One region of the Holdemania massiliensis genome, then DNA from elsewhere that is predicted to be linked to it. Evidence: predicted binding sites of a transcription regulator. Region 1 holds the regulator's gene; the other holds the start of a gene.
The links. The regulator HrcA, encoded in region 1, represses chaperone genes, less so after heat shock. The targets are predictions, from matches to a motif close to TTTTAGCACTNNNNNNNNNNNAGTGCTAAAA.
Positions count from the first base shown of each region.

Region 2: htpG (molecular chaperone HtpG) is a predicted target of HrcA. The motif match lies at 9,104-9,134, and genes of this name have one in related genera.

Region 1 is NZ_JAKNTK010000001.1:2,298,859-2,314,477, forward strand. It holds gene MCG46_RS10570 (nucleoside-diphosphate sugar epimerase/dehydratase) at 1-25, opposite strand, end outside; gene MCG46_RS10575 (tyrosine-protein phosphatase) at 67-813, opposite strand; gene MCG46_RS10580 (CpsD/CapB family tyrosine-protein kinase) at 810-1,565, opposite strand; gene MCG46_RS10585 (YveK family protein) at 1,565-2,266, opposite strand; gene MCG46_RS10590 (LCP family protein) at 2,312-3,370, opposite strand; gene nusG (transcription termination/antitermination protein NusG) at 3,489-4,004, opposite strand; gene MCG46_RS10600 (ATP-dependent Clp protease ATP-binding subunit) at 4,324-6,897, opposite strand; gene dnaJ (molecular chaperone DnaJ) at 7,010-8,137, opposite strand; gene MCG46_RS10610 (polysaccharide deacetylase family protein) at 8,155-9,414, opposite strand; gene dnaK (molecular chaperone DnaK) at 9,464-11,272, opposite strand; gene grpE (nucleotide exchange factor GrpE) at 11,310-11,990, opposite strand; gene hrcA (heat-inducible transcriptional repressor HrcA) at 11,983-13,008, opposite strand; gene MCG46_RS10630 (hypothetical protein) at 13,172-14,086, shown strand; gene coaD (pantetheine-phosphate adenylyltransferase) at 14,657-15,190, opposite strand; gene rsmD (16S rRNA (guanine(966)-N(2))-methyltransferase RsmD) at 15,187-15,619, opposite strand, start outside.
Region 2 is NZ_JAKNTK010000001.1:3,335,277-3,350,895, reverse strand. It holds gene MCG46_RS15620 (winged helix-turn-helix domain-containing protein) at 53-1,213, shown strand; gene MCG46_RS15615 (LytR/AlgR family response regulator transcription factor) at 1,709-2,425, opposite strand; gene MCG46_RS15610 (helix-turn-helix transcriptional regulator) at 2,598-3,572, opposite strand; gene MCG46_RS15605 (hypothetical protein) at 3,686-4,243, shown strand; gene MCG46_RS15600 (cation diffusion facilitator family transporter) at 4,299-5,471, shown strand; gene MCG46_RS15595 (HD domain-containing phosphohydrolase) at 5,706-7,049, opposite strand; gene htpG (molecular chaperone HtpG) at 7,195-9,090, opposite strand; gene MCG46_RS15585 (hypothetical protein) at 9,264-9,455, opposite strand; gene MCG46_RS15580 (helix-turn-helix domain-containing protein) at 9,593-10,081, shown strand; gene MCG46_RS15575 (copper homeostasis protein CutC) at 10,137-10,889, opposite strand; gene MCG46_RS15570 (DUF4352 domain-containing protein) at 11,084-11,623, opposite strand; gene MCG46_RS15565 (chromate transporter) at 11,744-12,301, opposite strand; gene MCG46_RS15560 (chromate transporter) at 12,298-12,864, opposite strand; gene MCG46_RS15555 (LysR family transcriptional regulator) at 13,008-13,901, shown strand; gene MCG46_RS15550 (MGMT family protein) at 13,888-14,193, shown strand; gene MCG46_RS15545 (DUF3795 domain-containing protein) at 14,208-14,756, shown strand; gene MCG46_RS15540 (peptide deformylase) at 14,790-15,203, shown strand; gene MCG46_RS15535 (ATP-binding protein) at 15,336-15,619, shown strand, end outside.

The DNA of each region.
Region 1 (15,619 bases):
CAATCTTTCGCTTTCTTTCCTGCATTTTTTCTCTCCCCCTTTTCCCCAACTAAAAAACGACTCTTGTCAAAACCACAAAAATCGTTTCTTCTTTTTCTCTATTTCTTGATATTCTACTCGAATTTCTTCATTGCCTAGAAGTTTCCTTGGATTCTCTTCTGTCAATTGTTTCGCAACTCGCAATCCAAACTCTTCTTCGAGTAAGTCATATGCTTCCTTTAAAATTAAAGGACGATATTCATTGTGGGCATCACTGGCAATGAAACTGATGAATCTATGTTCAATCATGGAAAACAAAACCTTCTTTGTTTCCTTCTTAAATAAACTGTTCTGATTCGACTGAAGCAAATAGCCTTCTTTTAACCATCGCAAGCAGAAATTAGGATCTTCTTGAACATAGTGATATCGTTCAGGATGAGCGATGATAATTCGATACTTCAATGACAATTCATACAGAATCTCATCATATTCCTCTTTATAATCGTGGAATGGAAACTCAATGAGAATTGCCTTAGATTCCGCTAAGGTAAAGATGTCTCCCTGTTCCAATAATTCAGGCATCTCAGGATGAATATAGAGTTCATTCCCTAAGTGAAGCTTAATTGAACCTTGGTAAGCTTGTTTTAGTTCATTGAAGCGTTTCACTAATTCTGAGGCTTTAATCCGATACTCGCCATTCTTCATGAAATGGGGTGTCGTAATCAACTCTGTAATCCCATCTTCTTCAGCTTGTTTTAATAAAGCTAAGGATTCTTCTAAGCTTTGACTACCATCATCCACTCCTGGCACTAAATGGCTATGAATGTCAATCATTTCTTTTTGCCGCTTTTCTTATTCAATGAACTTAGCAAATTCGTTTGTTTCTTTTTATTTGGAGCTTTCTTCTGACTGTCACTGTAACGATAACCATAGCTGTTGTAATACTTTTTCTGAACTGGCATCATGGTCATGACAATCCCAATGACGTTGACTTGGGTCTGTTCTAACTGATCCTTCACTCTTAGTAATTCCTTACGGTCATTTCGATTGGAAGCACAGACAAGAATTGTTCCATCACAATAACTAGCCGCTACCACACCATCGGTGACTAAACCCACTGGAGGGCAATCCAACAAAATCAAATCATATTCTTCTCTTCGCTCATCAATAAATACTTTTAACGCATTCGACTGAATGAACTCCGAAGCAAACGGAATCTTTGTCCCCGCTGTAATCACATCCACATGTTCATAAGGCTGTAATACAACCTCTTCAAACTCTGCTTGATGGCCAATAATATCTGAAATTCCCTTTTTATTCTTTAGCTTTAGTTTCTTATGGATCGTAGGCATTCTTAAATCTAAGTCAATCACAAGAACTTTCTTTTGAAGCTGGGCATAAACCATCGCTAAGTTTAAGACACAAGTACTTTTTCCCTCCTGTGCCGTTGTGGATATAATATTAATTACTTTCATATCCTTATCGAAATTGCGCATTAAGATATTGGTTCTTAAGGTACGATAAGCTTCCGATGCAGGAGCATCTGGATCCGTTAATGTAATCAATTCATCTCCTACTCTTAACATTACTCTGTCCCCCCTGCATTCATATCTGGAATCAAACCAATAATCGGATAATCAAAGATTTGTTTCATTTCTTCTTCTGTTCGAATGTTTCTGTCATTTAACAACAAATACATAATAATACACCCATCGATAACACAACCTATTAAAAATCCGAAAAGAGTGTTTGTTATATTTGACGGGCTGGATTTCTTCTCGGGTACTTTGGCGGAATTTAGAACAGTGACATTTTCAATATTCATAATGGAATAGATTTTATCCTGGAACACACGGACAACTTCATTCGCGATTGTCGCAGCTTCTTTAGAATCTTTAGAAGTAACCGCAACCGTGATGACTTCTGTATCCTTCACTGAACTAATCTTAACAATCTTCTGATACCCTTCAGTATCCAGATCATCTAACTTCAGATTTTGAATAACTTCATCACTAATCGCTTCACTTTTTAGGATTTCACTGTAGGTATTGACCAGCTTCTGTGATGTCTGAAGATCATTGTAGCTGATCTGTTGACTGTCTGGATTTGATTTCTGGACAATAATCAACTTTGCTTCTGCGGTATACTTCTTCGGTATCAGAAACAGTGTTACTAAGGCGGCGACAATCGAGGTCGCCAAGAGGATCAAAGCAAAAGGTTTGAAATGCTTCTTCACAATTTCAAATACTCGTGAAAGATCAATTTCAATTTCGTCGTTTTCGTACATTTTCTATCTCCCTTTTTCTCTTCTCTATAATAAAGAATCCTATCGTCAGGATCCTCCAAATTGATTTTGTATGTTTCTTTCTAATTGAACGATATTGGAACTAGGCTGATAGCTCTCATCCTCATAGATATTCCAATGAAGTTCTTTCGCTAAGTCTTCATAGTTTTCCATCATATAGATTGGACTGAATCCATTGTATTCAATGACTTTCTCAATCGAATCCATCCCTTTTGATGGAATCTGAAATTGATCAATATGCTTTAGATCAAAATTTAACAAAGAAGTAATATCATTTTTGACTTCATTATTTGTTAAGTTGGTCTCCACATACGGAAGCATTTCATCCACAATTTCCATTAATTCAAACACATTCTTTTTGGATAACTTCTCTAAGATTTTCAGAATCACTTCATTTTGTCTGTCCATGCGATGAAAATCATCATCCACTTCACGAATCCTACAATAACCCAGCGCTTGTTTTCCTTTTAAATGAAAGACATTTCCATCCCGAGTCGCTCCTAAATTCATGACTTTTGTAGCTAAAAGTCCATCGGGTAGTATTATATCTATACCACCGACTAAATCTACTAACGTTTCTAACGCTTCAAAACTAAAACCCACATATTGCGTGATATCTAAATCAAAGTTATAATTCAATGTTTTCACTGCCAGTTCTGGTCCGCCTCGCCAATGCGCATGATTTAATTTATCATAGTCATTGTAGGGATCTGGAATGTAAACTAGCGTATCCCGCTGCAAGGAGGTAATTTTTATCTTCTTGGAATCAAAATCCAAAGAGATAATCTTTGTGGCGTCAGAACGTTCCATTTCATAATTTTGCCATTGCGCAGTTTCTGCGTTATCAGAGCCGAATACCGCAATATTCACAATGCGATGATTCTTGACTTGATCTAAGACTTCTTGGCTGATTAAAGCGTCTTCGTTAGAGAGTTTTCTGGAGCGGATCGTTCTATTCAATAAGGAATCGATATAGAGATTTCCGCCCAAAACTAGAATTAAGATTAAAAAAGCAAGAACACCTATTAGTATCAATAAGATCCTGGTTTTCTTGTCTTTCTTGGGAGTGTTTCTTTGTTTTTTCAATGTGTCACATCCTTTAGTATAAAACAAAAAAAGGTAGGCTCCGCCACCTCAAGCTTACGATGAGTTTGTAAAAGATGATCTCGGATGAATTAAAAGTGCCGAAACAACTATTTGTTTTCTATCCAATTTTTTCAATTACTTCTAAACCTACGATTAAAGAAATCGTTTGCCCGCAAAGCTGAACAGGCAATGTCGCTAGGCGTTGATGGCGTTTGATCTTCTGAATTTCTTTTTCGTGACCTTGTAAAGGACCTTTTAGGACATGAAGTTCACGTTGTCGAATCACACCCGTTGAAAATCGCAGAATCTTTAGATCGTCTAACAGCTGGCTTAAACAAGCTCTTTCCTTATTGGATAAGGAATAATAAGTATCTGATTCTAAACGAATGAGTTCTGATCCCAATTTCTTTAAAGCAAGCCAGTCATTCAGCTTTCGGGTAAATTGCGGTGGGGATTCCGGATCACAGATCATAACCGTCCCTGGAAACAACAGTCGTTGAGTCATTGTCGTGAAATCTCCTTTTTTAAAGTACATTTCTTTCTTTGGGATAAAGGCATCAAAACCTGAATCAATCAGGATCTGTTTTACTTTTTCTTCTTCAAATCGTTCCGTTTCAATAAAATACCAGTTCAACCCTTCACCCCCTTTAATAAAAAAAGACTTCTCACTTGCCCACCGCAAAGATTTCAATAGTCAGCTACTGTCAGAATAGGTACACTATTATTGACAAGAAAGATAATGATCTTTATAATGGATTACAGGCTGAAAAGATAGAAATTATCCATTATTTTCCATTATTTTTTCTCAGTCACAAAAGGTGTGATTTTTTTTACATTATTAGAATAAATGATGTCATCAACGACATGTTTTATGTCATGAATGGTTAGTGATTCTAAGCTATAATAACTGTAAAGCCAAATAAAAAAGGCCGGATTTTTCCGACCTTTTGAGGTTAAATGACTTCTGGATTTTCAATGACATGCAGGACATATTGTCCTTCTTCAACGTCGACCTTCATCGTGCAGTTACCTTCATTGCCACGTTCAATCATCTTTTTAGCGATTAAGGTTTCAATTGTTCTTTGGATATGTCGCTTCATCGGACGTGCCCCAAAGACTGGATCAACACCTAATTCAACGATCTTCGCTTTCGCTGCATCGCTGACTTCCAGAACAATATCCTTCTTCGTCAACCGGCCTGCCAGTTCGTTCAGGAACTTATCCGCGATCTTAACCAGAACTTCATTGTTCAGGACATTGAAGACGATGATCTCATCAATCCGATTCACGAATTCCGGCTTGAAATATTTGTGTACTTCATCCATGTAATGACGGTTGCGCTCAGCCTTATCATTATCAAAGGCATATTGAGAACCCAGGTTGCTCGTCATGATAATCAGCGTATTCTTGAAATCAACCGTCACACCCTTGTTATCGGTAATCCGGCCATCATCGAGAATCTGAAGCAGGATGTTGAAGACATCCGGATGGGCTTTTTCAACTTCATCCAAGAGTACGATAGAATAGGGTTTCCTGCGTACCGCCTCTGTCAGCTGGCCGCCCTCATCGTAACCGACATATCCCGGAGGCGCACCGATCAGCCGTGATACGCTGTGTTTCTCCATGTATTCACTCATATCAATCCGGATGATCTTGGATTCATCATCAAACAACTGTTCCGCCAAGGCTTTAGCGACCTCCGTCTTACCGACACCGGTTGGACCTAAGAACAGGAAGGATCCAATCGGTCGGTTTTCATCCTGAATCTGCGCTTTTGACCTCAGAATCGCTTCGGTAACCAGCTCCAAGGCCTCATCCTGGCCGATAACTCGCTGGGCTAAAGCATCCTGCAGATGCAGCAGTTTCTGACGTTCTGTCTCAATCAGCTTGCTGACCTCGATATGCGTCCAGCGGGAAACGACCTTCGCGATCTGTTCCTCATCGACGATCTCCTGAATCATGTGTTTTTCTTTCTTGCTCTGCGCCGCTTCGCGGATTTTGCGTTCCAGCGTTGGAATCGTATCATACTGCAGCTTGGCCGCTTCCTCATAACGGGCTTCATTCTGCGCCTGGGTGAAATCCAACCGAGCTTTCTCCAACTGTTCCTTATACCCCTTGGCCTCATCCAGCTTCTGCTTTTCCTGCTGCCACTGGTTGTATTTGATTTCTTTCTCTTCTTTCAAATCAGCCAGTTCTTTGCGCAGCTCTTCCAGCCGCTGCAGCGTCTTGGCATCGGTTTCCTTCTTCAGCGCAGTTTCTTCAATTTCCAGCTGCATGATTCGCCGCATCAGCTCATCCAGCTCGGTCGGCATTGAATCCATCTCAACCCGCAAAGAAGCACAGGCTTCATCGACCAGATCGATTGCCTTATCCGGCAGAAACCGGTCGGTGATATAACGGTTGGACAGCGTGGCGGCAGCGATGATCGCTTCATCTAAAATCTGTACGCCATGATAGCTTTCAAAGCGATCCTTTAACCCCCGGAGAATGGAAATTGTATCTTCCACGGATGGTTCATCAACCTGAACTTTCTGGAATCGACGCTCCAGTGCCGCATCCTTTTCAATGTACTTGCGGTATTCATCAAACGTCGTAGCGCCGATACATTTTAACTCACCCCGCGCCAGCATTGGCTTCAGCAGGTTGGCGGCATCCATGGAGCCTTCCGTCTTGCCCGCTCCGACCAGATTATGAATCTCGTCAATGAACAGGATAATATTGCCCTCAGCCTGCTTAACCTCATTGAGCACCGCTTTGAGCCGTTCCTCAAATTCACCGCGGTATTTCGCTCCGGCGATCAAAGCACCCATATCCAATTCAATCAACTTCTTTTCCTTTAAGCCAAACGGGACGTCGCCGTTCATGATCCGCCAGGCGATGCCCTCGACAATCGCGGTTTTGCCGACACCCGGCTCACCGATCAGCACTGGATTGTTTTTCGTTTTTCGCGATAAGATCTGGATGACCCGCCGGATTTCTTCATCCCGGCCGATAACCGGATCAATCTTTCCGCTCTTTACATCTTCAACTAAATCATGGCCATATTTCTGCAGGGCATCAAGTTGATTTTCTGCGTTTTGTTCTGTCATCTTCATTCCACCTCGTCTTTCTTCTTCCGCTTTTTCAAGCGCTTTTCGCGTAATGCCTGTCGCTTCCAGAATCGCCTTGGCAACGGCGCTGCCGCCGAACAACAAGCCAATCAGAAACGCCACTGAGCTCATATACGTTTCTTCATGAGCCTGACTCCACTTCAGCGCTTCCTGATAGGCCTGCTGCACCTCGCGTGAGAGATTCGGCTGGGCTGCAGAAGTGCTGGAAGGCAGCCGCTTCATATAACTGTCGATGATCTGCAGCGTCCGCTGTTTATCCTGATTCAGCCGCTGCCATAATCCGTCGATTCCATCATCTTCAAAAATGGCTTTCAGGCAATGCTCAACATTCAGTTCGCTTTGTCCCTGGGCCTGCGCCAGCTGGATCGCTTCCATCAGGATCCGCTGCAGGCGTTCTGTCATCTGATCAATATTCATAGGATGTCCCTCCTTGTCATCGTTAGTATATCACTTTTAGCACTCCAGTCAATAGAGTGCTAAACAAAATTTTTAAGAAAAGGGTTCGTCTGTATCAAACCCTTTAGGACGTTTATTTAAAAGCCTTTTTGAATTTATCGAAGACCGATTCCTTGCCGCCTTTGGCCTGCAGTTTGCGCAGCTTTTCATACATGTCTTTTTCTTCGCCGCTGAGCTTCTTCGGAATCTCAATCTTGACTTCCACTAACTGATCGCCCTGACCGGAACCGCGCAGATCTTTGACGCCTTTGCCTTTCAGCCTGAACTGCTGGCCGTTCTGCGTTCCGGAAGGAATCGTCAGCTCCACATCGCCGTAAACCGTCGGCACATCGACCGAGCAGCCTAATGTCGCATCGACAGAGGAAATTGGAATCGTAATAAAGATGTTGCGGCCATCGCGCACGAAGTAATCATGCTTCATGACCATAATCTCGATATACAGATCGCCGTTCGGTCCTCCGTTGGCGCCGCGTTCCCCCTTACCGGAGACGCGCAGCTGCTGTCCAGACTGGATCCCGGCCGGGATCTTGACATCCACGCTTACGCGCTTATGCTCGTATCCCTTGCCGCCGCACTTAGAACATTTCTTGCGGATTTTCTTGCCGGTGCCGCCGCACTCCGGGCAGACGCTTTGGGACTGGAATACGCCAAACGGCGTGCGCTGCTGGGTAACCACCGTTCCTGAGCCATGACAGTTCGGGCAGACAATAACATCATCTTTGGAATGCGCGCCGGTTCCCATGCATTGCGAACATTGTTCATCGACGTCAATCGTAATCGTTTCCGTCTTGCCGAAGATCGCATCCATGAAGCTGATCTTCATCTGCATGTAGCGATCCTGACCCTTGCGCGGGCCATTGGAACGGCGAGCTGATCCGCCCCCGCCAAAACCGCCGCCAAAGAATGAACCGAAGATATCGTTCAGATCGTCAAATCCGCCGCCGCTGAAGCCGCCGAACCCACCGGCGCCCATGCCATCCATGCCGGCATGACCAAACTGATCGTAGGTCGCGCGTTTCTGCGGATCGCTGAGAACCTCATAGGCCTCGTTGACTTCTTTAAACTTTTCTTCCGCTCCCGGCTCCTTGTTAACGTCGGGATGGTACTTCTTAGCCAGCTTTCGATAGGCTTTTTTTATTTCATCATCAGAAGCGCCTTTGCTGATGCCCAGGACTTCATAATAATCACGCTTTTCACTCATAAAACATCACCCTCCTGCTACTCTACACTTTTTATGAATCGATCCAGGCCCGCACCGCCGGTAACCCGGATTCGCGGCAGCCTGTACAAATCCATTCCGGGTTTTATTTTACCATATTCTGTCGTAAAAGCCAGCTGAACCCCAGCTTCCTTTAAAATTTCTACTGCGTGATCATTGACATCGCCAAATGGGTAACAGTAGACAAAGCCGCCATCCACATATTCCAACGATTGTCGGGTATCGTTCACGCCTTCCTCAGAATCAACGCATAACAATCGTCCGCCATGGCCTGCCTTGCATCCACCCTGGTGCATTAAGAAGGAATGGGACTGGAGTTCCAGGCCATCTTCCCGCATCTGGAAAAACTCATACGGCAGCTGCGGATTCATCCAGCCAGTAATCAGAAATAACGTGGCGTTATAGCCAAAATCCTTCAGCACAGGATAAGCATACTGATAGACGGTCGGATCGCCGTCGTCGATTGTAATCGCAACCGCTTTTTCCGGCACATCCGCCCAGCCCTTCATCATCATTTCCACTTCGCGCATCGTTAACGCGACATAGCCGCGGTCCTGCAGAGCCTGCAGCTGTTCGCGGAATTCTTCAACTTCAACGTAATTGACATTGTCGCGGCTCTGCCCATCCGCTTCACTGTAAAAGAAGTGATACATCAAGACCGGCAAAGACGTAGCAGCCGTTTCAGCGGTTCCCGAACGCTCCAGCGTTTCTTCAGCCTGACTCTTGTCGACCCAAACAATCCGGCCCTGCAGCTCAAGACCGTAAGCTTCTTCTTTCTCTGCATACACCAGCCATGTCTGTTCGGTGCTGGTCGTCAAAATGGTTTCATCATTGTCGTTTTTCATCCGTGTACCGGCCTTCAGCTTCACCGCAAAATCTTTTTCCAACAGATGATTGGTAGGATTCAGCCAGCTGCCGGAAGGCGTGACCTGCAGCGCGTCGATCAAAACCTGCGCCCCGCCCTCCTGATCCATCCGATCTAACGGCAGATAGGAAGAGGTGATCAGATCCGGATCGCTGATTTCTTTAAGCTGAACCAGCTGTCCGGGCTGCAGGATGGCAAAGGGCTGCAGCTTGCCGTCCTGCATGATCATTAAATCAACAGGCTGTTCGCTGCTGACGCGGCGGCCGTTGCATTCTTTGACATGGGCGAGCTGCTGATCATCCAGCGCACTGACCAGCGGTGCACTTTCAGCATTCGGGGAAGAATCAGCGTTGTTCTTGGGGGTGCGGGAACAACTGCTGAGGGCAACGCTCAAACACAGAAATCCCAGTATGGAAACCAGGATTTTTGTGCGGCGTGAATTGTTATTTCTTTTCCTTGAAGTCGGCATCGACGACATTGTCATCCTGAGCGTCTGTGCCCGCATCAGCGCCCTGGGCACCCGCCTGCTGCTGATACATCGCCTGAGCCATATCGTTGGCTGCCTTTTCAAGCTGATCCATCTTGGTTCTCAGTGTATCCATATCATTGTTATCGATCGCTGTGCGCAGTTCATCACGCAGTTTCTTGACTTCTTCCTTCTGCTGATCCGTAACATTCGCATTTTCCGTATTCAACGTTTCGTCAATCTGATTGATGAAGGCTTCCGCACGGTTCTTCAATTCGATTTCCTCTTTGCGCTTATCGTCTTCAGCCTTGTGATCTTCAGCCTCACGAACCATCCGATCGATTTCTTCATCGCTCAATCCTGAAGAGTTGGAGATGGTAATCGACTGGGATTTGCCTGTTCCCTTATCTTTTGCGGAAACATGGACGATACCGTTAACGTCGATGTCGAAAGTGACTTCGATCTGCGGAACACCGCGGCGGGCCGGAGCGATTCCGCCTAACTGGAAGTTGCCTAAGGTCTTGTTATCATTGGCCATTGGACGTTCGCCCTGCAGAACATGGATATCTACAGCCGGCTGATTGTCCGCTGCCGTCGAGAAGACCTGGCTCTTGGATGTCGGGATCGTTGTATTTCTTGGGATCAGCACGGTCATGACGCCGCCCAGCGTTTCAATACCTAAGCTTAATGGTGTAACGTCCAGCAGCAGAACATCCTTGACATCACCGCTGATGACGCCGCCCTGGATCGCTGCGCCTAAGGCTACAACTTCATCCGGGTTGACAGAACGGTTCGGCTCCTTGCCTAATTCCTGACGAACAGCTTCCTGAACGGCTGGGATTCGGGTAGAACCGCCGACTAACAGAACCTGATCAATATCATTCTTGGTTAAACCGGCATCCTTTAAGGCCTGACGGACCGGAATAACAGTGCGGTCGACCAGTGACTTAGTCATGGAATCAAACTGAGCACGAGTTAATGTGGCTTCAAAGTGCAGCGGTCCGGCTGCCCCAGCGCTGATAAACGGCAGGGAAATCTGTGTCTGAACCATCCCGGACAGATCCTTCTTCGCTTTTTCCGCCGCTTCCTTCATTCTCTGCAGCGCCATCCGATCCTGTTTCAGATCAATGCCATTTTCTTTTCTGAACTGATCTGCCATCCAGTCGACAACGACGTTATCAAAATCATCGCCGCCTAAGTGGTTGTCACCGGCTGTGGCCAAAACTTCAAATGTGCCGTCAGCCAGATCCAGGATGGAGACGTCGAAGGTTCCGCCGCCTAAGTCAAAGACGAGAACTTTCTGTTCTTTATCGGTCTTATCGATACCGAAGGCCAGCGCAGCTGCTGTCGGTTCGTTGATGATTCGTTCGACTTCCAGACCAGCAATCTTGCCGGCATCTTTGGTCGCCTGACGCTGCGCATCGTTGAAGTAAGCCGGAACGGTGATGACCGCCTTGTCGACCTTCTCCCCCAGATAGCTTTCAGCGTAATCCTTCATATAACCTAAGATCATTGCGGAAATTTCCTGCGGTGTATATTCCTTGCCGTTGAGCTGAACTTTTTCGTTCGTCCCCATTTTCCGCTTGATTGAAATGACAGAATCCTTGTTGGTGACAACCTGACGTTTTGCCGCATCGCCGACGATCCGTTCGTTATTCTTAAAAGCGACAACGGACGGCGTTGTCCGGTTGCCTTCCGGATTGGTGATTACTTTGGCTTCATTGCCTTCCATGACGGCAACACAGCTGTTGGTTGTACCTAAGTCAATACCGATAATTTTTCCCATAATTGAAATCCTCCTTATTTATTTGTTTTCTACTTTTTTATTCGCTGACCTTGACCATCGCGGCGCGCAGAATCCGATCTTTTAACAGATAGCCCTTCTGCAGGACCTCGACGACCTGGTTGGGTTCAGCACCTTCCACCGCTTCCATCATCAATGCCTGATGGAAATTCGGATCAAACTCTTTGCCCAGCGCTTCGATCTCGCTCACGCCTTCTTTCGTCAAAGCATGAATGAGCTGCTGATAAATCATTTCAACACCTTTGCGGTAACTTTCCGTCTCCGGGGTCGGCTCAATCGCCAGCGCCCGTTCCAGATTATCCAAAACCGGCAGGATATCCAACGCAAAGCTTTGGATCCGGTATTTCCGGGTCTGCTCGGCTTCCTGCTGGAGCCGGCGGCGTGTATTCTCCGTATCGGCGTAAGCCTTCAGATATTCGTTTTTGAGCCGAACATTCTCACCTTCCAGCTCGCTGATGCGGGTTTTCAGTTCTTCAATTTCATTTTTCTTGGAGAAAAAGCCTTTCTTTTTCTCCTCTTTTTTGTCTTCCTTTTTTTCTTCCTGCGAAGCGTCAGACGCAACTTCCACTGCTTCTTCCGCAACCTCTTTCGACATTTCTTCTGCCGTCTGCGGCTGTTCTGCAGCTTCACCTTCCGGTGTTGGATTCGGTTTCACGTCTTCCTTCATCGTTTCTTTTTTCATTTCTTCCTGGTTACTCATGGCTGCCTCCTTTTCCGTATAAACTCTCGATCGACTGACTGACCAGTTCCAGCAGCGAAACAATTCTGTCGTAATCCATTCGGGATGGACCAAAGACCATCAGCTGGCCTTCCTCATCACCGCCGAGCTTGAATTTACTGGTCACAACAGCCATGTCATTCACCCAAACCAGCTGCGCGTTTTCATTCATCTTTAACGCCAGCTCTGAATTGGCAGTCATTCCGATCTGCCGCCACAGGCTTGGATTTTCCATCATGGCCATCAATTCCTTCAGCTTTTCAATATCGGCAAATTCCGGCTGATACAACATATTGTTCTGACCGCTGAAATACACATTTTCACTGGCAAACTTGACGAAGGCATTGACAAACGCCTGAAACAACATCTCATGCCGCTTGACATGCGCTGCCAGGATCGGTTTGATCGAATCCATCTTATCGACAACATCTTTGATCAAGGTGCCCTTCAATCGGTCGTTCAGAATCTGGCAGCAGGTTTGAATATCTTCTACTGACAGGTCGTCGTCGAACTGGAACGTCCGGTTCTCCGTATGTCCCAGATCGGTAATAAAGACTGCCACAGCACTTCGGTTGCTGATCGGGAACAGCTTGACATGCTCCAGTCGCTGCCGGCTGGCATCCGGCCCCAGAACCCCTGAAGTCAGATTGGTCATCTGCGAGAGAATGTTGCAGCTCTCACGGATCGCATCATCCAAATTCAATGGCTTGCTGGCCAGCTGCTGACGAACAGCCACTTCCAGCTGATGCTCAAGCTTGTGTTCCATCAGATGTTCGCAATAAAACTTATACCCTTTTGTGGAAGGCACGCGGCCGCTGGAGGTATGGGTCTTTTCGAGCAGGCCCATTTCTTCCAGAACCATCATATCATTGCGAATCGTTGCGCTGGAGTAAGGGAGCTGATACTTTTCCATCAGAGTCTTGGAACCGACCGGCTCGGCTGTCTGAACGAACTCATCGACAATCGCCTTGAAGATTTCAATCCGCCTCGGTGTCAGCATCTCCTCGCCTCCTTTAGCACTCTTTCCCGATGTCTGCTAACAGTATAATCCAGCTTGTTAGCACTGTCAAGTCAAAAGTGCTAATATTTTTCAAGTTTTCAAGCTTTTCGCAGTTCGTTTTTCAAGTAGATGCTCATACACTTCAACAGGAGGCTTTTTGCCTATGAAAAAAGGAATGACCCTCATTTTTTTTGCTCTGCTGGCCGCCTTGCTTTATTATGGGTCGGTCACCTATCAAGCGTCCTGCCAGGCCCTGGCCATCTGGTTCGAGAAGCTTGTTCCCTCTTTATTTGCCGCGATGGTTGTCATCCGGATTCTGGATGGACAGGGATTGCTGCGCGCCGTATCCCGGCGGCTGTTCGGGTTTACCGAAAGCTTGTTTCATATTTCCCCGGATGCTTTTTCACTTGTCTTCGCTTCCTTTTTCCTCGGTTCCCCAGCGGGACAGATCCTGATTGATGATTATGTTGAAAGCGGGCGTCTGACACAGACAGAAGGAAAAAGATTAGCCTGCTGTGTCACCGTCAGTACTCCCTCGTTTGTTCTGATCACCTGCGGTTCAGTCTTACTTCAGTCTTTTCAATATGGTTTGATGATCTGGCTGGCAGAATTTTTTGCGGTGATGCTGCTGCTGTTTTTTACCCGCAGCACGCCGGTCACATTGCAGTTAGATTCAAGCCGCGAAGTTTGCAGTCTGTTTGAGAACCTGAAAGAGGCTGTTGTTCAGGCGGGGATCAGCTTGTATTTCATCGGCGCTTATTTATTGTTAACCTTAGTGCTGCTGAATCTGCTGACGATGAAGCTGCCGACCTCATGGCTGCTGCCGATTCAATGTGCCACCGAGTTTTCATTAGGCACAAATAATTTGGCCCTGCTGCCCTTAGCACCTTGGATCAAAGCCCTGCTGATGACACTGGTACTGGGCTTTGCCAGCTTCAGTGTTCATCTTCAGGTGCTCTCCCTCACGCCCCACCTCAAGCTCGCTTATCCCCGGTATTTCAGCTTCCGCCTTTTGCAGATGGGCTTGGCAGGCGGTGTATTTTTACTCTTGCAACTGCTGCAGCTGTGGCGGAGCTGACTTCTTAAGGTCTTTTCCATAAGATCATCCCCAAGAAAAGCCAGCGTTCTTTATCCGCTTCGTCCATGAAATTCATTATTCATTGAACCTGCGTGGCTTTTTCTTCCGTTTTCGACTGTGTAATCATCCAAGTCGCCGCAACTCATGCTCAGTGAACGGATGATCCTTAATTAAATAGTAAAGCAAGTTCGCAGCTTTCTTCTCAATATTTGGATATCGCTTCTGCTCAAAAACGTTTTGGTAAGCTGCAGCTGAAATTCCTTCCCGTTTTCCTTACAATGAACTATCCTGGAAGCTTCTTTTCCAACTGCTGAGATATCCGAGATCGTTGCAGAATCCAGGTTATGATCTTTCAGCATCTTTTTAATATGGAAGCCTATAACCCATTTAAGTTCGTTTCATCATTTTCTCTTTTTACAGTTTCACAAAAAAAGTTTATGCCTCAAAATCGACTGAGTTTAGAAACACTCGTCCTCACCTTGCATAAACTTTGTGTGAAATTAATCAATTCTATTGTTTCCGCTGCTTTCCCCTGATAATCACAGCGATGAAGCCGTTTTTGCTTTATGCTTAATCCTTTTCTTTTGGCTCGTTTCCCGCAGACATCTGCTGTCTATCCTTTTTTTGCGGATTCAGCTCAGCTTCCACTTCATTGATGATCGCCTCTGGGATAAACTTGGTTAAATCACCATTGTTCAGCGCAATTTCTTTGGAAACGGACGAGGACAGGAAAGAATACCGCGGCCGCGCAACAAAAAATACGGTTTCAATCGTTTCATCCAAAAACATATTGGCCGTGGCCTGCTGCAGCTCGAATTCATAGTCCATGACTGCCCGAATCCCCCGGATCAACACCTGAGCGCCGATGGATTTCGCAAATTCCACCGTCAGTCCATGGCCGACAACAACTTTGACATTCGGCAGATCCCGGGTGATTTCCTGAAGCATCCGCACGCGTTCTTCTTCTGTAAAAGCATTGCGTTTATTCGGATTTTTCATAATCGCAATGATCAGTTCATCAAACACCGAGGATGCGCGGGTGATAATGTCGAGGTGTCCGTAGGTCGGGGGATCAAAGGATCCCGGATAACATGCTCGTTTCATAGGTCCATTTCCTTTCGATAATAACTGATGCGGCTGATGCCGTAGGTCGCTTCCTTGACTTTGCGCAGCTGATGATACGCATCATCAAATTCATCTTCCTTCAAACTTTCCAAAATTACATGTCCCTGATCGTAAATCAGATTCAGTTCATCAAGCTGCTGCATGATTTTATGCAGCTGCTGCTTCTGATACGGCGGATCAAGATAAACCAGATCGAACTGTACGCCTTCTCCCGCTAACCGCCGCAATGCCGCAAAGCAGTCACACTTCCAGATATCGCACTGGTCTTCCACGTTCAGTGAAGCAACATTGGCTTTGATCACAGCCGCGGCAGCCGGACTGCGGTCGACGAAATAGACATGCTCGATTCCCCGCGACAGCGCCTCCAAGCCCATAGAACCGCTGCCCGCAAACAGATCCAGCATGATT
Region 2 (15,619 bases), 1.0 Mb from region 1:
TTTCTTATTAATTAAAAATTTGATAAACTGTTGATGATGTGAGGTGCTGTCAATGAACATGAAATGGAAAATTATGATGATGGGCAATTTTTGCCTTAAGGTCCGAGGTAAGGAAATGAATTTAGAGTCTTCCATGGGGAAGCAAATCGCGTCTATTTTTGCATATTTGATTCTTCATCGCGACAGGACAGTCACAAAGGAACAGTTAATTGAAATTTTCTGGCCGCAGAGCCGGAACCCGCTGAATGCGCTGAAGTTCGCGATATTTCGTCTGCGGAATTCGCTGGAACAGCTGCCGGGTGGCAGCGGGCGGGATTGGATCCAGACCGTACGCGGCGGATATCGCCTGAATCCACGGGCAGAATTTGAACTGGATATCGCGCAGCTGGATAAAATTGTTCTGCGTGCGGATTATGAAGACGCGAAAGCGCTGACCGGATTGATTCGCGGGGAGTTTATCGCTGATCTGGATGATCCGTGGATTTTAGAAGAACGGGAGCGACAATGGAAGCGAATTCTGACCGTTACGAATAAAATGGCAGAGGATCTGGAACAGGAAGAGTGCTATGGGGAAGCGCTGAATCTTTATCAGGCCTTGTTGGCGATTGAGCCGTTCAACGATCAAGTCAATTATCTGATGCTGCGCATTATGATCCGTCAGCGGAAGTTCAGCGAAGCCATCCGTAAATATGAACAGATTGCGGCGGCCTTCCAGAAGGAATACGGCATTGAGTTCCAGGGAAAGTCGCAGGCTCTGATTTATTTTATCAGTGCGGAAAATGGAGAAGCCGTAAGTCTGGATGAACTGATTTCTTCGTTAAATGAGGATGTCAGCGAACCTCTGGCTTTCTTCTGTGACCGTTCGGTGTTTCAGAAGCTTTATCAGGCACGGATTCGGGAAATTCAGCGTTCCCGTGAGAGCTTCTATGTGATCATGCTGGACCTGCGGACAGCCGAGGGGACAATGCCAGAAGGAGATATGGTGGAATATTTGAGCCGGGTGCTGGAAAGCGAACTGCGCAGCAGTGATATTTTCTGCCGAATTTCAAAAAGTCAGTATGCGGTCATGATGACGCTGCGGCAGCGTGAAGACAGTGATATCGCAGCGAAGCGGATCTGTACGCGGTTTTATAAACGCTATCCGGCAGATCAGACAAAACTGAATTACAATGTCTGTGAAATTCAGCCCATGCCGCTAGCGGATAAAGACTAAAGCAAAAATTTGTTCCACAGTCAGAAGCTGCCGCCTGAGGGTAACCCGGAAACGGACAACATAAACCTCTTGATGCAGAAAGCTTAATTTCGATTTTTAACCAATTGAACAGAAAGCAGTTTGTTTTCCCATTCGGATGGAGAAAAACAGACTGCTTTTTGGTTTGTGGACAAGCTTGAAATTCGTTTTTATTATTAAATTCACAAAAGGGCGGCTTCAGGCAAGCGAAAATGAAACGTAAAGATCGAATCGTTTTGGAACAACGACAGCCTGGGGGAACAGTTTGAATTTGTGATGGATCGTTCAAGAGAAATTCCAGGTCAGAAATTGTTTATCAGACAGAGCGGAAAACCGGAAATCAAGACTGAACTTGTCCGGATCTTTGTCCTTGTCTGGATTTGAGCATAACCGCAAAAAAAAACACAAACCCAGAGGACTTGCGTTACGATGGGATGATTGCCGATTTGAAGAATAAATCAAACAAAAGAAACAAAATCAGGAAGAAAACTGCCGTTGCGTCAGGGCTTCTTTAAGCGGCTGCATAAAAGTTCTGCCGATGGGCAGCCGCTGACCGTTGGAAAGCAGGATTTCATTGCCGCAAATTTGTTCAATATGGCGGAAAGCGACGATGTAGGAACGATGACATTGAACGAAGTCATTCGGCGGCAGCGATGCTAACGCATCCTGAAGCTTGGCATACATTTCATAACGCTCATGTGTGGTCGTGATGATGATCTTACGCAGTTCTTTTTCGATGCACACAATCGAATGAAGCGGAATCGGGGTTACCTGACGGCGGCTGTGAAGCATAAAGCTGACACCCTTCTGGGCTTTTCCCAGCTTCATTAAAGCACGGTCCAAGGCATCCGGCAGCCGCCTTGCCAGCTGAGACTTCAGGATAAAATAAAGATGCTCGGTTTCATAAATATCGCAGACCGGCTCTAAAGAATCGGAAATGAAGATAATCTGCGCTGAAGGCTGGAGCTGATTCAGCTGCTTCGCGACTTCAATGCCGCTCATGTCCGGCATTTTGATCTCCAGAAGATAAAGCTGGATGCTGCAGGATTCAGCCTCTTGCAGCAGCTGTGAGCCGCAGGTCCAGGTGTAAATTTCAGTTTCGATTTCCCGAATCCTGCCCAGGCGCCTGATTTCCTGCGCTATCATCCGCAAATGCAGCGGGTTCTCGTCGCATAAACCGATACAGAGCTTCATACACTTCTCCCCTTTAACTTTTTTTATTATAGCATTTCCTGACGTTCAAATGGAATTGAATATGCATTCCTTTCCCGTGTGATTGATTTGTTCCTTGGCTTGAAAGGAAAGGGCAGGTTTCGGTTTTAATAAAACCATTCTGGGAATCCTGTTGATGAAAGCGAAAAACGCATTAGGAATCGGACGCTTCGTCGTTTAAAGTGCTGAGCGTGGCTTCGGCCGCTTCGCGCAGCTGATCTTTCAGCGACTGCGGCTGCAGGATGCGAACACGCCGGCCAAACTGAAACAGCCAGCCTAAAAAGGGCGGAGCGACGCTTAACGTCAGATTGACATCAAAATCCTGATCCGTAATGCGTGTGATCAGAATGTCCTGGCCAAAACGGTCAAAGACGGTATTGGCCAAGGATAAATCAAAGCGCAGCGTCATGTTGACCGGTTCGCTGGCGTACATGCCAAAGCTGCGGGCGGTATATTCTTTTAAGTCAAAGGGCAGGCGGGCCAGCGGTTCCTTCTTCAGCCGGATCTGTTCCATCTTATCCAGCCGATAATGCGAAAAGCCCTGATGATGAAAGGAATAGCCGACACAGTAGTAACGTTGATTTTCCCGAATCAAGGCATACGGAAACAGCTGATAGGTCTGTGACTGGCGGCGGTAGCGTTTCTGTTTATGCACGGTGATATCAAAGTAGCGGAATTCAATCTCCACACTTTCCCGCAGCGCTCTTAAGATCTGATCGATATTCGCCAGGATATCCGCGCTGGATGTGTGGTCTACGGGCAGGACCGGCGTCAGCTGCGGCTGCTGAAAACGCGGACATTCCGCCATCAGCGCACCATTCAGCTGTTCAGCTTGGACAGCGGAAAGCATGGTCAGGGAACTGACAGCATCGCTGAGCAGTTTGAGCTGCGCTAGGGAGTAGCGCGGATTTAACCAGTAGCCTTCATTTTTACGATAGCGGATATCCCAGCCGGCCTGGCGCAGAATCTCGAGATCGGAATAAACGGATTTGCGTTCAGCACTGATTTTGTTTTGACTGAGCCGGGCGATGATCTCACTGCATTTGATCGGATGCTCGGCGTCGGTTTCGCGCTGAAGCAGGCGCAGAATTTCCAAAAGCTTCTGTTTTTGCTGCCGCTGATTGGCCATGAATGCCGCCTCTTTTCATTTTCTTAAAAATATTGTATCACTGTCCGATTAATCGGACAATCTAAAATCACAGCTGTGGTATGATTAGGCACAGATTGAGGAGGGAACATAGGATGGAAGTAAAATATAAAGGAATGTTGGCAGCCGGCGGACAGCTTGCTGGAATGGCCTATCTGATTTCCGGTTATGGTAATGCCGGAGTGTTTCTGCTGGGAACGACGGTTGTAGCGCTGGTTTTATTCCAGAGTGATCTGCATCGCCACTGGCCCTGGAAGGCAGCGGTCATGGCGATGATTGGCGGCGGATTGATTCTGCGGATGCAGCCGATGGCTGCGGATCCCCAATGGCAGCTCAGCGTTGTGCTCAACAGTGTCATTGCGATGCTGGGCTGCCGCTGGCTGACTTCCATGACAAAAGATGAACGGCAGGAAGTCCGATGGCTGCTGGATTGGCTGATGGCATTGGCCTTGTTGTTCTGCGGGCTGTTGTTTGCGATGCCGGCCTCTTTGCGCGGCTATGTGATGCAGCCGCACTATGCTGCCAGCTCCTCAGCCTGGCCGTTGGGTTTGTTCCCGCTGCTGATCTTTCTGCCGTATTTTCCAATCCGTCTGCGCTTATTCTGCCATCGGATGCCGCGCCGCCTTCCGATCGGGGTGCTGAATACAAAATAGACTGGGCTAACCGCTATTTTCTGTGGTAAACTAATCATCTGAGGGAGTGGATTTGATGACTGAGTTTCTGATTAAAAAATTTGTTAAAAACTATACGTTGACCGAAGACGCGAAAGTTCGCGAGCATTATGGCCGTCTGAGCAGCCTGACGGGAATTGCCTGCAACGTATTGTTGTTTGCGGTAAAGTTAGTGATGGGAACCATCGCGCATTCCATCTCAATTACTTCAGATGCTTTCAATAACCTGTCGGACAGTGCCAGCTGTCTGGTAACCTTATTCGGCTATAAGCTGGCGGCGAAGCCGGCGGATAAAGATCATCCGTTTGGGCATGGCCGCATTGAATATTTGACGTCGCTGATTTTGGCGTCCGTCATTTTGATCGTCGGTTTTGAGCTGCTGCGGGGATCGGTGATGAAGGTGATTCATCCGGAAGCCGTTCAGTTCAGCTGGATTGTTTTGATTTCGCTGGCGGCATCGATCGGCGTAAAACTATGGATGTGCGGTTTTAATCGTAAGCTGGGGCGGCGGATTGATTCTTCCGTGATGCTGGCAACCGCTCAGGATAGTCTGAACGATGTGATCGCGACGTCGGCCACCGTCGTTTCTCTGGTGCTTTCCGCGTTTGTCAGCGGACCGATCGATGGAATAATGGGCGTCGTGGTTTCCATCTTTGTGCTGTTTTCCGGTTATGGGATCATTAAGGATACGATCAGTGAGCTGCTGGGACAGCCGGCGGATAAGGAACTTGTCGCAAAGATTTCTGAGATTATGCTGAGCCGGCAGGAAATTCTCGGTCTGCACGATATGATGATCCACAGCTATGGACCGGGAAATTTAATCGGCAGTGCCCATGCCGAGGTCAGTGCTCACGGTGATCTGCTTCAGATTCATGATACGATTGATGAAGTGGAAAAAGAAATTTATGAGCAGCTGCATGTCATGTTTACGATTCACATGGATCCGATCCAAACCGATAATCAGGAAATCGAGGAAGCCCGGAAAGTGGTCAAAGCCATTTTGGAACAGATCGACAGCCGGCTGAGCTTTCATGATTTCCGCATGGTCAGCGGGCCGACCCATACCAATTTGATCTTTGATGTTGTCGTTCCATTTGAATGTCCATTGAGTTTCAGCGACATCCGTGAACAGATCAATACCCGACTGAGCCAGCAGAAGCAAAAGTGGTACACCGTGATCACCTTTGACCGTGATTATATCGCGGAGTAGAAAAAGCGATTCGAGGAGTTTAGACTGATCTTTTAACGGAAGAGAAGGCAGTCCCATTGAGGCTTTAGGGGAAATCCTCAAAAAAATTGAAAGATATCGGTTGGAGGCAGTTTGTTTCCAGCCGTTTTTTTGTTTGAAAACAGAATGAAAGGACCGTGGTCAGGAACTTACCCGAATAGAAAAAGGTCAGCCGCAGCTGACCCTCAAAAAAGGAATAACGCTTTAAAGGAAGCATTATGAATTCGTTTCACATTGATCGGCCTTATCGGAAATCCAGGTATTGATTCTGTGCCATTGTTGATTCAGACATTTTTCTGCCGAGGCTTCTTCTTTCAGGCAGGTATGCAGGATCTGATTTTCCACTTGAATTCGCTGGTAGCTGTCGGTTATTTCACGGCAGTTTTGTTCATTGATCTCAGCGATTCCCTGCGGATCATTGGTTAAGGCGCTGACGACCTGCGCGTCCAGCTGACCGGCATCGCGCATCTCGGCCAGAATTCGGCAGGAACGTTCTAAGGTATAGGCCTGTTTATAACTTCTTTCTCCAGTCAGGGCGCTGAAGATATCGGCGACGGCCAGAATTCGCTGCGGCAAAGTCAATTGCTCGGCGCTCAGCTGGGCCGGATATCCGGTACCATTTAATTTCTCATGATGCCGCAGGGCAATGTCGCAAATCTTCTGACTGACCCAGCCGTTCAGGATCACCGCGGTTTTTTCAACATGCGTTTTCATGATCGCCATCTCCTCAGCACTTAAGCGTCCGGGATTTTCCAGAATTTCAAGAGGAATGCCGATTTTGCCTAAATCATGAAACAATCCGGCAATTTTGAGCGTCATCAGCTCCGCGTCCGGCAGTCCGCAGCGCTGGCCGAGTTGGACAGCGGTAGACGCCGTAATCATCGTGTGGGTCACTGTATGCCGGGAACGGAAATCAATGATGACAATCAACATCATCAACAAGGTTTCAACCTGCTTTTGTGTAAAGGGAAACCGCCGTTCTGCCTGAAACAGAAAATCCTTCGGCATCATGGAAAGCGGCTGCAGCCTGGTTTTAACGGCGAGTTCGATGATTGCCGGCGCATAGCGTCCCTGATTTTCGGGAGCCTGCGCACGGTTCAGAAAGTCTTCGATGGATCCGGCACCGTAGGTAGTAAAGATATCCAGACGATCGCAGAAGCTGATGAGATTGGCAGCCTCTGCGATTTGTTTATTGATTCCAGCGGCCATCATCTGATCCCAACGGCTGTGATGATACAGCACAGCTTCAGCCCAGGTGGAAAACGGGGAATAATGATGCAGAAAAAGCAGGCCGTAAATGGAATGATCCCAGCAGGTTTCGGTTTCAAATTGAATCATGCGGGCAATTTCTTCGGTTTTATAAGCTCCGATATCATGAAGAAAGGCCAGACAATCCAGATCCCGCCGCTGTTCATCACTGACGCCTGCGGCCGCTAACAGCTGATCGGCATAACCAGCGGTCCGCAGTTCATGCCCGACTAAACGCGGATCGATCATATCAAAGCAATTGCCAAGCAAACCTAAAATCTGTTGCGCGCTGATTTCAGTCATCGGGATCATGCGTCTTCCTCCTTGAAGTTGTAGAATGTTTTGTGATCTAACCAAATCGAATTTCATTATAACATTAAGCGCGGCCAAAAGAAAAGAAAGAACGGTAATTCCCCTTTTTTAGCGGTTTCCCATTCTTCCTTGGACAGAATTTCAATTATTCCTGATTAGCGCGGATCATCAGATCGCAGACCTGATTGGCATACGCGATCGGATCTTCAATCTTGTAGCCCTCAATCAGCATCGCCTGGGTATAAAGCAGATCTGTGTATTCGTCCATCAGCTCCGGATGCTTGTCATAGATCTTCTGCAGGGTGGTGAAGATTTCATGATCCGGATTGATTTCCAGAATCTTGCCGGCCTTGACTTCATTCTGATTCGGCATCTGATTCAGAACCTTTTCCATTTCCATCGACAGACCTTCATCCGAAACCAGGCAGACCGGATGCGATTTCAGACGGGAGGACAGGCGGACTTCCTTGACCTTTTCGCCCAGAGCCTCTTTCATCTTATCCAGCATGGACTTGTTTTCCTGGGTCTTTTCTTCCTTGGCCTTCTTTTCTTCTTCATCATCCAGATCCAGATCACCCTGGTTGATGGATTTGAATTTCTTTTCCTTGTATTCCATCATGATGTTGGCTGCGAATTCATCGACATCATCTGTGAAATACAGTACTTCGTAGCCTTTGTCCTGAAGCTTTTCCATCTGCGGCAGCTTTTTAATCATCTCCAGGCTTTCTCCGCTGGCGAAGTAGATCTGATCCTGACCTTCCTTCATCCGTGAGACATATTCGTCCAAAGTCGTGTATTCATCATTGTGCGTAGACTTGAACAAAAGCAGATCCTGCAGCTGATCCTTATGCATGCCGTAATCCTGATAGACGCCGAATTTCAGTGACAGACCGAAGTTTTTGAAGAATTCTTCATATTTTTCCCGATCATTTTTCAACATGTCTTCCAGCGTGTTTTTGATCTTCTTTTCAATGCTCTTGGCCAAGGTTTTCATCTGACGGTCCTGCTGGAGGATTTCACGCGAAATGTTCAGATTCAGATCGTCGCTGTCAACTAAGCCGCGGACAAAGCGGAAGTAATCCGGAACGAGATCCTTGGCTTTATCCATGATGAACACGCCTTTGCAGTACAGCTGCAGACCTGGTTCATAATCGGCGCTGTAGAAATTGTACGGCGTTTTTGCCGGAATAAACAACAGCGCGTTATAGGAGGTTGTGCCTTCTACGGAATAGTGCATGACCTTGGCTGGGTTTTCCCAGTCCATGAATTTATTTTTATAGAAATCGTTGTATTCGTCTTCCTTGATTTCGGATTTATTGCGCTTCCATAACGGAACCATGGAGTTCAAGGTCTGGATTTCCTTGACCGTTTCCGGTTCGTCCTTGCCTTCGATGGTTTTTGTCGTTTCGACTTCCATCTCAATCGGCCAGCGGACATAGTCGGAATATTTCCGGATCAGATTTTTGATCGTGTATTCATCCAGATACTGATCGACTTTATCATCTTCACTTTCTTCCTTCAATTCCAGAATGATCTTGGTACCGACCGTTTCCTTTATGATCGGGGAAACGGTGTAGCCATCCTCGCCGTTGGAGATCCAGGAATAGCCCTGTTCGCTCTGGGCGCTGCGGGTTTCAACAATGATGCGCTGCGCGACCATGAACGCGGAATAGAAGCCGACGCCGAACTGACCGATAATGTCGACATCACTGGTGCCTTCCTCCAGCTTCTGCTTGAATTCCAGCGATCCGCTGTGGGCGATCGTACCGAGGTTGTTTTCCAGTTCCTCCTGAGTCATGCCGATACCTGAATCGGTTAACGTAATCGTGCGGTTATCCTTATCCAAATCGATGCGGATTTTTAATTCACTCTTATCCACGCGCTGATTCTCATCCGTCAGCGACAGGTAATACCGTTTGTCGAGGGCATCGGATGCATTGGAGATCAGCTCCCGCAGAAAGATTTCCTTGTTGGTATAGATAGAATGAATCATCAGATCCAAAAGACGCTTGGATTCAGCTTTAAACTGTTTTTTAGCCATAATGATTTCCTCCTTTTAGCACTCTTGATAAGTGACTGCTAAGATAATATAACACTTTTCCCGGATCCTGACAAGACCGCTGCGCACTTTTCCACAAATTTAAAGGATATAAAAAAGAAAAGGATGCCGGGCATCCTTTCATCGAAGCTGAATTTGTGGGTGAAAAGTGTGTCTTACTGCGCTGAGGAAGCCTTTTTAGCCATTTCAATGTTGGCTAAGCAATGTTGATCACAGGCCTTTTGTGTAAACGGACAATGTTGGGATGCCTGCGTGCAGCAGATGTAAAGCAGCGCGTCCAGACGGCGCAGATCGGTATTTGCGGCTTTCAGCAGCGAACTTAGCTGCATCTGAAATGGATTTTCCATAAGTTCCTCCTTGTTTGGCCTTATTATATCTCGATGAAAGAGAAAAATAAAGATTATCCATTACCGAGAAACGGCAAATTTTTACGTTGTTTTGCGTTATGATTCATATACAAAAATAACTGGAAGGGAGGCGCAGGATGAAAGCAAAACGTTCGCTGGGTGAAAATCTGCGGCTGCTGCGGGAAGAACGCGGCATCAGCCAGAAAGCGTTAGGTCAGAGTTTAAGCTTAAGCGACGGTGCGATTTCCCGTTATGAAAATAATACCGCGGAGCCGGATATCCGCACATTGTGCAAGATGGCGGAAATCTTCGGCGTGGATTTCAACTATTTGCTCGATTATCATGGATATGTTCGGAAAACTCAGGATATTGTATTGGAAAATAAGGACGTGGAGCTGCTTGATCACTATCATCTCTGTTCGCCGGCCCATCAACGCTTGATCCGGATCATCGCGAAAGAGCTGGCCCGGCAGGATCAGCAGTGGCCGCAGCGGACTCCTTTTTCTTCACTGGAGGCAGCGAATTTAATTCATGAAGATAAGGAGGAATGGCTGGAACCAGAGCCGCCCATAGAGCTGACAAAGAAGCCGGCCCGATCCCGGAAAAAGAAAAAAACCGATTCTTAACTTGGTGAAGCAGGAAAAGGAATCGGTTTTTGTTTGCGAAATTGAATCGGCAGAGTCAGTTCAGTTCAGCCACGGCCGCTGTCAGCTCACGCACTTTCTGTTCGCTGACGATCTCATAATCCAGTTCGTGCGGTGCAGGGGCATAAGCGTAGGTGACATGATTGCCGGAGGTTGTCGGATCGCTTTGCCAGTCCTTGCACGAGGAGTGCAGCTGGTGAATCCCGGTCTGTTTCAGCAAACCTAAAGCATTGCCCGCATGAACACCGCTGCCGGCCAGAATTTCAATTTGATCGCCATATTGTTTCTGCAGCCTTGCGATGACGTCCATACCCTGCTCGGCTTTGGCCTGACCGCCGCTGGTCAGAATGCGATCTGCTTTCCATGCGATCAGCTGACTAAGAGCCACATCCCAATCCACAGCGCAGTCAAACGCTCGGTGAAAGACAAATTCTTTGCCATAACGATGCGCCAGCTCAATCATTTTCCGGGTTTGTTCCGCGTTGATCGTTCGATCCGCATGCAACGCGCCGAAGGCCAGCCCATCCGCGCCATGCGTTAAAAGCAGCTCGGCATCCGCATATAGAATTTCAAACTCAGCCTCGCTGGTGCAGAAACCAGCGCCGCGGCTGCGCACCATAGTGATGATCGGGATCGTCACTTTCTTTCGGGCTTCGATCAGATTCGCCAGTGTCGGCGTCAGTCCGCCTAAAGCCAAGGCAGAATTCAGCTCAATCCGATCGGCTCCTCCTGCCTGCGCGGCCAGACAATCCAACGCGCTTCCGCAGCAAATTTCAATTTTCGGTTTCATGCAAGTTCTCTCCTTTTTATTACTTTCATTGTAACGGTCTTACCATCAGAGTGCAAGCCGTCAAAGCATTTCATCATCCGTGTCTGTCGGGGCGGAATGCGCCCAATCGAAAATAAATAAAAAAGGCAGAAACGCGGCAGGGCTTCGTTGTTATCCCGAATTCCTTCGCTTCTGCCTGATGAAATGAAAAATTTTTACTGAACTTCTGGCCGCAGTGTGACGACGAAGAAATCACCGGTTTCCTCTGTATCAAATTCTTCCAGATAAATAAACAGGAATTCCGATTCCTCCGAAGGCACTTCAAATACCAGCTTGTAAGTCACCGATTTGCCTTTTGCCAGCTCAAATTCTTCCGGCATGACCGCTTTATCATTCAGGTTGACTAACGGGTAAATCAAGCTCTCCGTCGTCTCCCACGTCAGTACAAAATCGGTATCGAACATCGGCAGCGCATCATCGAAGGTGTTGGTTTCTTTCACCGTGACGCATAACAGCCGCATCCCTTCTTTTGCGGTATACCCGCCGAAAGTATCGGTCAGTTCAACGTCTTCCACGATAAAGTCAAAGAATTCGTTGCGCATCGTATCGCCAAGTTCCCCATAGTAGACGCCTTCCTCTTCAGCGGAATGACGGGCGATGATGTTGCCGGTTTCCTTATTGGGTTTGCCGGAACCGGAACAGCCGGCTGTAAAAAGCAAAGCTAAAGTAAGCAGTGCTGCGGTAAGTTTTCTCATCATTTTCTCCTCCTGCTTGTAAATGTCAGAATTTCCCTAGATTTCTGATCGGTGGTTCATCACTTTCCATTTTACGCGCTTTTGTTCAATTTGGAAACGTTTATTTCCAAAGGAAATGGATTACAGGTAGAAAAAACAACCGGCCAATGCGCTGAGGATTAAGATCGGCATGGGGCCGAGTTTCCATTTTTGAATGCTGATCAGGGCCAGCAGGAAGAGCAGAAAAGCTGAAGGGTTGAAATGCAGCGTTTGTTTCCAAGAGGAAACGCCGAACAACGCGATCATGATGATCGTGGCGGCGGAAGCGGCGATCAGCCCGACGGAAGCGGATTTTAGCGTTTCCAACAGCTGCAGCACTGCCCGCTGATTTTGGTTGCGGCGGAAAAAGTGCTGCAAAGCTAAGCTGATTCCAATTCCGCACAGGACGCAGCCTCCGGTTGCCGCAGCGGCTCCCGCCATTCCGGCTAAGCGCATCCCGACAAACGTCGAGGTGTTGACGGCCAGCGGTCCGGGCGTCATCTGTGAGATTGTGATGATGTCGGTAAATTCCTGCAGTGTCAGCCATGGATGGACAACAACGGCCTGCTGCTGGATCAAGGGCAGTGTCGCATATCCCCCGCCGATGCTGAACAATCCGATCTTTAAAAAAGTAAGAAACAAGTCCAGAATTAAACTCATATAAGGTCTCCTTTCCAATGGCGGATGATGCTGAGGCCAAGGGAAACGCAGCACCAGAATAAAAGCAGCGTCATCGCCGGAATTTCTAAGACGAAAGCACACAGAAAGGTAACCGGCAGGATCACACGCGGCAGCTTCTGCTTCTGTCTGAAAATCGCTGCGCTCATATCGGCGACCAGCTCAACGATTAACGCCGCGACGCCGGCTTCCATGCCTTTAAGACAAGCGTTGATCAGCGGCTGTGTGCGAAACGCATCATAACAGGAGGAAATCAGCGCGAGAATAAGAAACGAAGGCAGAACGGCTCCCAGGGCACTGATCCAGGCTCCGGCAAGGCCGTACGTTCTCCGTCCGGCCAAAACCGACAGATTCACGGCAATAGCTCCGGGGGAGGACTGTGCGATCGCTGCCATTTCCAACAGCTCAGCTTCGGTGAAGAGCTGTTTCTGCTGAACAAAAATTTTGCGGATCATCGGAATGACAATGTATCCGCCGCCAAAGGTAAACATACTGATATAGAAATTAACTCCAAAAAGCCAAAAAACTGTTTTCCATGAATGCATGAGAATTCTCCTTCCTTATTGATTATCCGCAAAATAAAGTCAGAAGTAAAATTGCAATAATCTATCTTTTGCATTACTATTTAGTTATGATAGAAGAAAGCATGGCCAGACTGAAATAACTCGGCGGAAAAGGAGGAAGCGGGATGACAATTCGGCAGATGAAGGTCTTTCGGATAATTGTGGAACAGGGCGGCATTACCCGCGCGGCCAAGGCGCTGTATATGAGTCAGCCGGCGGTATCGCATGTCGTCGTGGAACTGGAGGAACAGCTGGGCTATACGCTGCTGGATCGGATTGGGCGGCGCTGTACAGTGAACGAGCGCGGAATGCAGCTGTATCATAAGATTGTTCAGGTTTTGGAAGCGATTGAGGATCTGGAACAAAGTACGGCTGGGATTGAGAAACAGGCGTTGCTGCGGATCGGGTCCAGCATCACGATTGCCAACATGTGGCTGCCTTCTCTGATTCAGCAATTCCGCACGTTGTGTCCGCAGACGCCGGTTCAGGTTCAGGTTGACCGAGCTTCCGAAATCATCAGAAAAGTGCTGGCCAACGAAGTAGATATCGGTTTTACCGAAGGGGTATGCGAAGAAGACAGCCTCTTCAAGCTGCCGTTTTCACGCTATCGTCTGAGCTTTGTGTGTCGTCATGATCTGCCTGCCGCAAAGCTCAAGACGCTGAGTTTAGATCAGCTGCAAGCGCAGAACTGGCTTTTGCGTGAGCCGGGCAGCGCGATCCGCGACAGTCTGGACAGCGCGCTGCGGCTGCATCAGCTTCAAATCAAACCGACTTGGGAAAGCGTCAATTCGCAGGCTTTGAAGCAGGCAGCCTTAGCCGGGTTGGGAATTGCCCTGCTTCCCGAGGAGATGGTGCAGAAGCCGCTGCAGACAGGAAAGCTTGTGGAAGTCCAAATTGAAGGCATTGAGCTGGAGAATCAGAACTGGATGATCTTACATCGCGACAAATTTGAATCAGAGGCGATTCGCTGTTGGAAGCAGCTCATTCGCCAAACGGGGAGGGAGCATGACGATGAATGAAGATTTTGACGCGTTAGTTTTAGCGGTGATCAGCGAGATCCCTTACGGTCAGGTGGCCAGCTACAGTCAGATCGCTGAGCTTGCCGGCTATCCCAAGCATGCCCGGCATGTCGGCAAAGCCTGTTCCCATTCCCACTTCTACGGTGACTTTCCCTGTCACCGCGTTGTCAACAGTCAGGGGCGAACCGCACCGGATTGGGATCAGCAGCGTTCTTTGTTAGAGGCGGAAGGGGTTGAATTTAAGCCCAACGGCTGTGTAGATATGCGCAGATACCAATGGAAACTGCGATGAAAGGAGAACAAGACATGAAAGGGAAAGAACGGAAGTATCCGATGTTCTCTCTGTGCGGTCTGGTCTGCGGCTGCTGCACGCTGTATCTGGGCGGACATTGTCCAGGCTGCGGAGCACCGGGAAAGTCGAGGTGCGGCTTGTTAAAATGCGCCGAAGAACAGGGCAATCTGGAATACTGTTGTCAATGTCAAAATTATCCATGTGAGAAGATGGCCTGTACCGAAGATACGGTTTCCTTTGTGACCTGCCGTCACCGGCTGAAAGATCTGGATGAGCTGAAACAGCTCGGCGCATCAGCGTTTGAAGAACAGATGGAGAAGAAACGGACAATTTTGGAAGACCTGCTGGAACATTATAATGATGGCCGCCGCAAAAGCTTTTACTGTCTGGCGGTTACGCTGCTGCCGCTGGCGGATCTGCAGGTCTGTATGAGTCAGTTGGCCAATGCGTCGCTGACTTCGGTTCAGGAAAAAGCAAAACTGGCCGTCGATTTGTTTCAGCAAGCGGCCGAGAAGCACAGCATCCTCTTGAAGCGGAATATAAAAAAGCCGGCACGCGGCTGAAGTGAGATGGATTAAAGAAAGGAAATTGATTTTATGATCTGTGAGATTGTTACCGATCCGATTTTGTTAAGCCGGATCAGCCGTCCGGCGCAAGAGCAGGATTTCAATATAGCGCGGGATTTGCGGGATACGTTAATGGCTCATGCCGATCACTGCGTGGGGATGGCGGCCAATATGATCGGCCGTCCGGTACGGGTGATCGCGATATTGCTTGAGGGACAGCCGGTGGTGATGATCAATCCCCAGCTTATTAAAACAAGCGGAAAAAAATACACGGCTGAGGAAGGCTGCTTATCGTTAAAGGGCGTGCGTCAAGCTCAGCGATTTGAAAAGATCCAGCTGCAGTATCAGGATGAACAGGGAAGGCAGAAGCAGCGCACATTCAGCGGCTTCCCGGCTCAGATCATTCAGCATGAGCTGGATCATCTGGAGGGGATTATTATATAACTCTTTTGAGGCATTACATAAAATCGTGCAGATGCACAAAAAAATAGGAATGGATATAGATGCTAAGAATGTTTTATGGTAAAATAGCATTACTAAAAAAAGTGCAAATGCACAGAAATGAGGAATGATGTAGTGGAGATTAAAAGAGAGTTATATCTAAATAAGCTGATTGAACGAAAAGATAATGGAATGATAAAGGTGATTACTGGTATTCGCAGATGTGGTAAGTCTTTTTTACTATTTACCATTTTTAAGAGATACTTGTTGGAGAATGGCGTTGATACAGATCACATCATTGAGATTGCATTGGATGGTATCGAAAATGAAGAGTTAAGAGATCCAAAGGTGTGCTTTAAGTATATAAAAGATTCTATGAAAGATGATGATAAGTATTATCTTCTTTTAGATGAAGTTCA